Regions from separate parts of the Pantoea sp. SGAir0430 genome, predicted to be linked through region 3. Evidence: predicted binding sites of a transcription regulator. Region 3 holds the regulator's gene; each other region holds the start of a gene.

Region 1 (3,223 bases), 2.0 Mb from region 3:
GACGCTGAATTCGAAGAAGTGAAAGATAAAAAATAATTGCCCCTGACCGGGCGCGACGGCTGGCCTGACAGCCGTTGAAACCAGCACGGGCGTCGGAGATCTCTCCACGCCCGTGCGATCATGTTAAGGGCAGAGAAAAATGGCTAAGAGTGATTTTTACGAGATCTTAGGCGTCTCAAAATCCGCCGATGAGCGCGAAATCAAAAAGGCCTATAAGCGCCTGGCGATGAAGTATCACCCGGACCGTAATCCGGGCGATAAAGAGGCCGAGACGAAATTCAAAGAGGTCAAGGAAGCCTACGAGATCCTCACCGATGCGCAGAAGCGTGCAGCTTACGATCAGTACGGTCATGCGGCGTTTGAGCAGGGCGGTGGTGGCGGCTTCGGCGGCGGCTTTGGTGGCGGCGGTGCCGACTTCAGCGATATCTTTGGCGACGTGTTCGGCGATATCTTTGGTGGTGGTCGCCGTCAGCGCGCCTCACGTGGCGCCGATTTACGCTACAACATGGAACTGACGCTGGAAGAAGCGGTACGCGGCGTGACCAAAGAGATCCGCATTCCAACGCTGGAAGAGTGTGATGTCTGCCACGGCAGCGGCGCCAAAGCGGGCACCCAGCCGCAGACCTGTCCGACCTGTCACGGTGCGGGCCAGGTACAGATGCGTCAGGGCTTCTTTACCGTGCAGCAAGCCTGTCCGACCTGTCACGGTCGCGGCTCGGTGATTAAAGATCCGTGCAACGCCTGTCACGGCCATGGCCGCGTTGAGCGCCAGAAAACGCTGTCGGTGAAAATCCCGGCAGGCGTCGATACCGGCGACCGTATCCGCCTCAGCGGAGAGGGTGAAGCGGGCGAACACGGCGCACCGGCTGGCGATCTGTACGTGCAGGTTTCGGTGAAGAAACACCCGATCTTTGAGCGTGAAGATAACAACCTGTACTGCGAAGTGCCGATCAACTTTGCCATGGCAGCGCTGGGCGGCGAGATTGAAGTGCCGACGCTCGACGGTCGCGTGAAGCTGAAAGTGCCGGCAGAAACCCAGACCGGCAAGCTGTTCCGCATGCGCGGCAAAGGCGTGAAGTCGGTGCGTGGCGGTGCGGTCGGCGATTTGCTGTGTCGCGTGGTGGTGGAAACCCCGGTCAGCCTCAACGACAAGCAAAAAGCGCTGCTGCGCGAGCTGGAAGAGAGCTTCGGCGGACCTACCGGCGAGAAAAACAGCCCGCGTTCGAAAAGCTTCTTCGACGGCGTAAAGAAGTTCTTTGACGATCTGACCCGCTAATCGGGTGCGCAGACAGTAACAAGCGGAGAGGCAACTCTCCGCTTTTTTTATGCGCAGTTCTGCCGTGCAAATATTCAACGGCATTGTTTTTAGTCATTCAACGCTTTAACAGCTCACCTCCTGTCAAAACGGCAGCATTTTCGCTAGTGACGCAATTTATTGCGCGATAAATCGCGCCGCTACAAATATCGTGCGGCTTGCGACTACCTCAAGCCGTGAAAATCTCCACTAAAAAACGCTTCCTCACCTTGCAAAAACCGGCTCCGTTTTCGCCAATAGCATTTTTCGGCATTGCGTCGAAAATATATCATAGGTATCTTGCAAGGCGTTTAATGAGAATGATTTTCGATAACATGCACCATCAGCGGTGTGCGGCAGCGCAGTAGCGCGGGACCGTCGCTGCAGGGAGAGAAACGTTGCCAAACCCGACTCACTATCGCGCTCCACAACGCGTGCGCAATGAATTACGCTTCCGTCACATCACCGTCGCCAGCAAAACGCGGGTGGCCGATGCCTTCTGGCGCATCGTCTTTAGCGGCAGCGATCTGGCGGGGTTTCACTCGCCCTCTTTTGACGACCACATCAAAGTGTTTTTCCCGGATACGCCGGGCGGTGCGCTGGCGCTGCCACACATGACCGACGAAGGCATCGTCTGGCCTGACGGCGTACGTCCGGCGGCGCGCGACTATACGCCGCTGGCCTTTAACGGCAGCGATTCGCTGACGCTGGATTTTTACATCCACGACGGCGGCGTCGCCAGCAGCTGGGCGAGTGCCGCTCAGCCGGGCGATCGCATTGCGATGGGCGGCCCGCGCGGCTCATGCGTCGTGCCGGTGGATTATGCCTGTCAGATTTATGTGTGCGATGAGACCGGTCTGCCGGCATTTAAGCGCCGCTATCAGGAAATGCATGCACAACAGATTCATCTGCTGGCCTGTGTTGATGAGCCAGTCGGCCGCGCGTATCTTGGTGACCTGCCGGATGTCACGGTGAGCTGGCTCGGCAGCGGCAACATGCAGGCTGAGGCGCTGACGCCGCTGCTGGACCCGATTGTGCTGCCTGCTGATGACTACTTCATCTGGCTGACCGGCGAAGGCGCGGCGGTGAAACAGCTGAGCGATTACTTTACTCAGCAACGTGCGGCGCACAGCGACCTGGTGCGCGCCGTCGCTTACTGGCATCAGAAATAACCGGCGCCCGCCCGCTGCCGCCTGTGTTGAATTTTACCAGGCACCAGACTACTATCAACCTCCCTCAACTGACCCCGGGAAGGCGATGAAACAGCAGCGGGATGTTCCAGAGCACGCCGATGCGGCACAGCGTGCCAGCTGTGCCGGCGCACGCAGAAAGCGGCGCGAAAGGATGCTGGATGCCAGTGATATTCGCCTGCTGATGCTGCACTTTCTGGCCAGCGGCGCGGCGCACGGTTATGAGCTGATCAAATCGGTGGAAGAGTTGTCGAAAGGCGAATATTCCCCCAGCCCCGGCATTATTTATCCCAACCTGACGCTGCTGGAAGAGATGGACGCCATTCGCGTGGTGGATGCCCAGGCCACGCGCAAAGCCTACGCGCTCAACGATGCGGGCCGCGCGCTGCTGGCGGAAAATGGCGAAAACGTGGCGGTGATTATCGGGCGGCTCACTTCGCTGGCGATCCTGGTCAACAACCGCAGCATTCCGCAGGTAGAGCAGGCAATCCATACGCTTCGCTATACGCTCAATCACCGGCTGTCGCAGGAGCAGATTTCACCGGCCACGGTGGAAATTGTCGTGGCGGCGCTGCAGGACGCGGCAGAGAAGATCGCCAACAGCTAAGCGCGTTACGGTTTCTTCTTGTCCACGTGCCCCAGTTCGCGATCCGGCCAGCAGACATCGCGCACCCGCTGCTTCAGTGCTGCCGCATCGGGAAAGCCGCCTTCCTGTTTGCGTTCCCAAATTACCTGACCA
Region 2 (3,223 bases), 620 kb from region 3:
TGCTGGTGTGGTGATCGCGCACGGCGGCGTGCTGTGGAATTACGGACTGACCGCCTTCGGCACGCTGCTGACGGTGCTGACGCTGCTGCAGCTACCTGCGCTGCCCCCGCCTCCGCAGCCGCGCGAGCATCCGCTGCGGGCGCTGGCAACCGGCGTGCAGTTCCTGTTCGCCAGCCCGCTGGTCGGCATGGTGGCGCTGACCGGTGCGCTGGTGACGCTGGCCAGCGCCATCCGCGTGCTGTACCCGGCGCTGGCACCGCACTGGTCAGTCAGCGCCGACCAGCTCGGTATGCTGTACGCCGCCGTGCCGCTCGGTGCCGCCGTGGGTGCATTTACCAGCGGCAGGCTGAAACAGGCGGCGCGCCCGGGGCGGCTGGTGCTGGGCAGCGCCGTGGCCGGTTTCGTCGCCCTGGGCCTGTTCAGCCTGATGCCGACGCTGTGGCTGGCGCTGCTGTGTCTGGCGGGCTTCGGCTATTTCAGTGCCATCAACAGCCTGGTGCAATACGCAATGATTCAGCTGCTGACGCCAGATCATCTGCTGGGCCGCATCAACAGCCTGTGGACGGCGCAGAACGTGTGCGGCGATGCCCTCGGCGCCGCGCTGATTGGTGCCCTCGGTTCGTGGCTGTTACCGGCGCAGGCTGCCGCGGCGTTTGGCTGTGCCGCGACACTGCTTGGCGTCATGATGTGGTTGATGATGAAAGGATTACGGCGCTATCAGGCGCCCGCGCCGGTGCTGGCGCAGCAAACATCATGATTTGACGAACAGCTGATGCAGACGCGTCAGCAGATTGCTGGCGCTGTAGTAATCCAGGCGGAAGGTGTCGATGCCCAGCGCATAGACCTGCTTATCGCGCACCGCCGCGTTTTGTGCCAGGAACGGGTTACTCAGCACTGACTGCGCAGTTTTGTCATCGCCGGCAAACAGCAGGAAGCTGTGGCCGGTCAGGCTGGCGGCGAGATTCTCGCCCGAGAGCTGAATAATGTCTTTGCGCTGGCCCATACTGTGCCCCTGTTGCGTGTCGGCCGGCGGCTGCGCCAGTGTAAAACCGAGCTGCTGCAGCAGTTTGCCCTGCGCCGATGCGGCGGTCCACAGATTCACTGCCCGGCCATCACCGTTCCATACCATCGCGGAGACCGGCTGCGGCGGCAGCGTAATGGCCTGCTTCAGCGCCGCTTCGCGATCGTCGAACTCTTTTACGCGCTGCGCTGCCTGTGCTTCATGGCCGGTGGCCTGCCCCAGCAGCGTAACCACATCCTGCCAGCTCTTATCGTCGTAGTTGACCACCAGCGTGGGGGCAATGGCGGACAGCTGACTGACCAGCTTCAGGGCGGAGTCATTACCGGTGGCGCTGACGATAATCAGATCCGGGGCTTGCGCCGCAATCGCCTCGGCGCTCGGCTCACCAATGTACAGCCGCTTAACGTGGCGCTGCTTTGCCACCTCGCCCCACTGACGGAAGAAGCCCTGATCGTCGGCCAGGCGGCTTTTCGGTGCGGTCGCGCCTGAGGCGATGACCGGCGCGTCAATCGCCAGCAGCGAGCCGGTCAGCGTGACGCTGGTGGAGACAATGCGCTGCGGTGCCTGGTGAAGCGTTACCGTTCCGGTCGCGCCCTGTACGCTGCGCGGCCAGCCCTGGTCGGCCCGCGCTGTCCCTGACAGCGACTGGAAAATGAACAACAGGACAGCCATGCCCCATAAACCGCATTTATTCATAAGTTTTGATCCACCTTTTAGCTTAATGCCTGGCCCGGCGTCAGCCGCCGCTTACGTCTGACAGCACGGTAAATCCCGCGAATGGATTGACTCTTTGCCCCTTTCGACGTAGGTTACAGAGCCATAATAAAAATGATAATCATTCTTAATAATCTTATCATTTATAGGTGAAAATTATGGTGGAAAGCTCCACGTTTGAAAATGCCTGGCTGAAGGATTTTTCCGCGCTGTGCCGCGGTTTCCTTTTCACCTCGCCATGGCGCAGCCTGGCCACCCAGGGCTGCTATACCACGATCAACACGCCGGTGGGCGATGCCGCGCTGCTGCAGGGCGACTTTCAACAGCAGTTGCGCCAGCACTTTGCCGCGGCGAAAAAGCAGGGGATCGCCAATCCGCTGCTGGTGGGCGCGATTCCGTTTGACGTCAGCCAGCCAGCGTCGCTGTTCATACCCGAATCCTGGCAGAGCTTTAATCGCGCCGACCTGCAACAGGCGTTACCGGCGCAGCAGAGCGATCTGCCGGCAGTGCGGCGGCGGACGGCAGTGCCAGACCACGCGGTGTTTACCCGCATGGTGGCCGACGCCGTTGCCACCATCCAGCGCGGCGATCCGGACAAAGTGGTGCTGTCGCGCCTGATGGATATCGTCACGGAGCAGCCGGTGGATACCGCCGCGCTGATGCAGCGCGTGATCGCGCAAAATCCCAATAGCTACCATTTCCATCTGCCACTGGCGGAAGGAGGCGCGCTGGTGGGTGCCAGCCCGGAGCTGATGCTGCGCAAACAGGGGCGCGATTTCTCCTCCTGCCCGCTGGCCGGCTCGGCGCGCCGCCATCATGACGATGTCAGCGCCGATCGCGCGGCAGGTAATACCCTGATGGCGTCAGCCAAAGATCGCCACGAACATCAGCTGGTGACCGACGCGATGCGCAGCACGCTGCAGCCGCGTAGCCGCCTGCTGTCAGTGCCTACCGTGCCGTCGCTGATCACCACCGCCACGCTGTGGCATCTGGCGACGCAAATCGATGGCGAAGTGCAGGATGAGCGCGAAAATGCGCTGTCGCTGGCTGCGCTGCTGCACCCAACCCCGGCCCTGAGCGGCTTCCCGCACGCCCGCGCGCAGCAGCTGATTCAGCAGCTCGAACCCTTTGATCGCCAGCTGTTTGGCGGCATCGTCGGCTGGTGCGACAGCGAAGGCAACGGCGAATGGGTGGTGACCATTCGCTGCGGAACGGTAAACGGCACGCGCGTGCGGCTGTTTGCCGGCGCTGGCATCGTCGCCGACTCACAACCGGAATCAGAATGGCGTGAAACGGGTGTGAAGCTGGACACCATGTTGCGCGCTTTTGGACTGCAATAAAGGAACAAGCATGAGCATTCCCTTCAGCCGCTGGCCGGCACATCTGGCCGCGCGCTACCGCGAAAAAGGCTACTGGATCGACGTGCCGCTGACCGACATCATCGACCGCCATCGCGAAAACGACGCTATCGCCGTGATCGATGGCCCT
Region 3 (3,223 bases):
GTCAATCCGCGAATTCTGCCGCCGTATCGGTGTGACTAAGCAGGACAATATTGTTGAGATGGCGTCGCTGGAGTCGTGCATTCGTGACGACCTCAACGAGAACGCGCCGCGCGCCATGGCGGTGCTGGATCCACTGAAAGTGGTAATCGAGAACCTGCCGGCCGGGCATGAAGAAATCATCAGCATGCCGAACCACCCGAACAAACCGGAGATGGGCACGCGTGAGGTGCCGTTCAGCCGTGAAGTGTGGATCGATCGCGCCGACTTCCGTGAAGAGGCCAACAAGCAGTACAAGCGTCTGGTGCTGGGTAAAGAAGTTCGTCTGCGCAACGCTTACGTCATTCGTGCCGAGCGCGTGGCGAAAGATGAAGCCGGCAACATCACCTGCATCTACGCTACCTGCGATGTCGACACCCTGAGCAAAGATCCGGCCGATGGCCGCAAGGTCAAAGGCGTTATTCATTGGGTATCGGCGATTCACGCGCTGCCTGCTGAATTCCGCCTGTACGATCGTCTGTTCAGCGTGCCAAACCCGGGCGCGGCCGAGGATTTCCTCACCACCATTAACCCGAACTCGCTGGAGATCAAACAGGGCTTCGTTGAGCCGGGTCTGCGTGCCGCCAGCGCGCTGGCGCCGTATCAGTTTGAGCGCGAAGGTTACTTCTGCGCTGATAGCGTGTACTCGCAGCCGTCGAAACTGGTGTTCAACCGCACCGTGGGTCTGCGTGATACCTGGGCAAAAATCGGCGAATAATTTTACTGCTTGATAGCACGATATGATCAGCAAAGGGCGAGCAATCGCCCTTTTTTATTGCCCGTTATCTGCAAACGGGAATCGATTATGCTGAACCAGACAAAAAACAGTAATTGCGCGCGATTACGACTAATCTGACTTTAATAAAATTAACTAATTTACCCGTGTGAAATCGTTATTTTCAGGTAGGCTATGCGCTCTTAAATGTTGCTGTGCGGGTTAGCGAAGGAAGAAAAATGACAAGTCTCGCTCTGGAAGCCAAACATAGCGTGGTGGTTTTACATCAGCTTATCGAACGTATTTTTAATCAGGCCGAAGGCAGCGATGACAGTATGGATCTGCTGCTGTCGCACTTTCATCCCGACTTCAAAATGGTGACGCCGCAAGGCAAACAGCTCGATCTCAATGACACTGAAACCCTGTTTCGCAAACTGCACGGGCAGCGGGAAGGGATGCGAATCGCCACCAGTGAGCATGCCATCATTTCCCAGCAGCAGCAGGAAGTGACCATTCAGTATCACGAACTGCAAATGCTTAACGGCAACAACCAGACCCGCATTTCGCTGGCGGTGCTGGACTGCAGCACGCCGGTTCCGCGCTGGCGCTATTTGCAGGAAACGCTGGTCGCCTGAACGCAGCCATAAAAAAACCGGTGCCTGGCACCGGTTTTTTTATACTGCATAGCATATTCAATTACTGATCGTGGAGCGTCTCGTCTTCGCGGCAGTCTCCCAGCGCACAGTGGCCGTACAGATACAGGCTGTGGTTGCTGAGTTTGATACCGTGGCGTGTTGCAATCTCACGCTGACGCGTTTCGATAGATTCATCGCTAAACTCGATCACTTTGCCGCAGTCGAGGCAAATCAGGTGATCATGATGATGCTGCTGGGTCAGTTCGAACACGGATTTCCCGCCTTCGAAGTTATGACGCGTCACGATGCCGGCGTCGTCAAACTGGTTCAGAACACGGTATACCGTCGCCAGACCAATCTCTTCGCCCATGTCGATCAGGCGTTTGTACAAATCTTCCGCACTGACATGATGGGACTCGGGTCCGGGTCCCTGAAGCACTTCCAGAATCTTCAGTCTGGGCAGCGTGACTTTCAGGCCAGCCTTTTTCAATGCGGAGTTGTTGTCAGTCATGCGGATATTGTCCTGTTACTTTGCTAGTCACTTACGGCGCAAAGGCCTTGAATGTGTGGTCAACGCGCATTCTCATTTGCGTCTCATTATAGAGCTCAGCCTGCGAAATGAAAACCGGCTGCGGCGGACAATTCCCCGGATGCTGTAAGGAGAAATGTCGTGAACCTCAGCGGGATCGTGCAGATCGATGTTCCTTTTCGCGCAGTCTCAGTCTGATGCCCGAGGAATAAGCAGATGACCGTTGCGGGTATTCTACAGAATTGAGGGAAAAAGTTAAAAAACCGTAGCTATTATTTTTATAGGTAATTCCATTGCCCGATGTGAGCCAGCGCCCACATCGGACAGGAAAGCATCAGGCTTCGATGATCGCCTGCAGCTGCAGCTCGTCAAAGATCTGCTTAACCCATTTGTCGACGCGCTCGTTAGTCAGTTCAGGCTGACGATCTTCATCGATGGCGAGGCCGAGGAAGTGTTTGTCGTCTGCCAGACCTTTAGAGGCTTCGAAGTGGTAACCTTCGGTTGGCCAGTGGCCCACAATCACTGCGCCGTTTGGCTCAATGATGTCGCGAATGGTGCCCATCGCGTCACAGAAGTACTCGGCATAATCTTCCTGATCGCCGCAGCCAAACAGCGCTACCAGCTTACCGTTGAAATCAATCTCTTCCAGCGTCGGGAAGAAGTCATCCCAGTCGCACTGGGCTTCACCGTAGTACCAGGTCGGAATACCCAGCAGCAGAATATCGAATGCTTCGAGATCTTCTTTGGTGCTCTTAGCAATGTCATGCACTTCGGCGACATCTTTACCCAGTTGTTTCTGGATCATTTTTGCAATGTTTTCAGTGTTGCCGGTATCGCTGCCGAAGAAAATGCCTACGATTGCCATGGAGTGAGTAACCTCTTAAATCCTGATTGTGAAAGTAAGTCAGAAGACGACACAGTTATGCGAATGATAGCAGACCGGCGAAAAGCGCGGAATGTGTAAAGCGCTGAGTTTGTGTTCCAGCGTGCGGTCTGCGCACGTTACGCCAGTTTGAGCTGCGCCAGCAGCATTTGTTCAATCAGTTCACTGCGGCTGATGTTCTGCTGCTCGGCCAGCGTATTAAGCGCGTCGACCGCTTCGCTGGACATTTTCAGCTCAACGCGGCGCAGGCCGCGCACCCGGTCGCGCTTCAGCTGGTTGCGCTTATTAATGCGCAGCTGCTCATCACGCGACAGCGGACTGGTTTTAGGGCGACCGGGACGCCGCTCGTCTGCGAAGAGATCGAGCGTGGTACGATCTGTCTGTTCTTTTGCCATGGTTTGTGAAACTGCGTGGGCGCGAACGGC

What was found. Region 3 encodes Fur, which represses iron uptake genes when iron is present. Its sites were predicted from a motif close to ATAATAATGAGAACNACTATCAA; they were not measured.
Region 1: the regulator Fur is predicted to act here: its motif matches at 1,603-1,625, upstream of E7738_RS17700 (siderophore-interacting protein).
Region 2: the regulator Fur is predicted to act here: its motif matches at 1,844-1,866, upstream of E7738_RS11615 (isochorismate synthase).

Annotation. Positions count from the first base shown of each region.
Region 1 is NZ_CP039427.1:3,769,216-3,772,438, forward strand. It holds gene dnaK (molecular chaperone DnaK) at 1-36, shown strand, start outside; gene dnaJ (molecular chaperone DnaJ) at 140-1,276, shown strand; gene E7738_RS17700 (siderophore-interacting protein) at 1,693-2,466, shown strand; gene E7738_RS17705 (PadR family transcriptional regulator) at 2,552-3,091, shown strand; gene E7738_RS17710 (SelT/SelW/SelH family protein) at 3,097-3,223, opposite strand, start outside.
Region 2 is NZ_CP039427.1:2,421,941-2,425,163, forward strand. It holds gene entS (enterobactin transporter EntS) at 1-757, shown strand, start outside; gene fepB (Fe2+-enterobactin ABC transporter substrate-binding protein) at 752-1,717, opposite strand; gene E7738_RS11615 (isochorismate synthase) at 1,897-3,075, shown strand; gene E7738_RS11620 ((2,3-dihydroxybenzoyl)adenylate synthase) at 3,086-3,223, shown strand, end outside.
Region 3 is NZ_CP039427.1:1,804,546-1,807,768, reverse strand. It holds gene glnS (glutamine--tRNA ligase) at 1-754, shown strand, start outside; gene E7738_RS08710 (hypothetical protein) at 991-1,386, shown strand; gene fur (ferric iron uptake transcriptional regulator) at 1,448-1,897, opposite strand; gene fldA (flavodoxin FldA) at 2,250-2,780, opposite strand; gene ybfE (LexA regulated protein) at 2,918-3,193, opposite strand.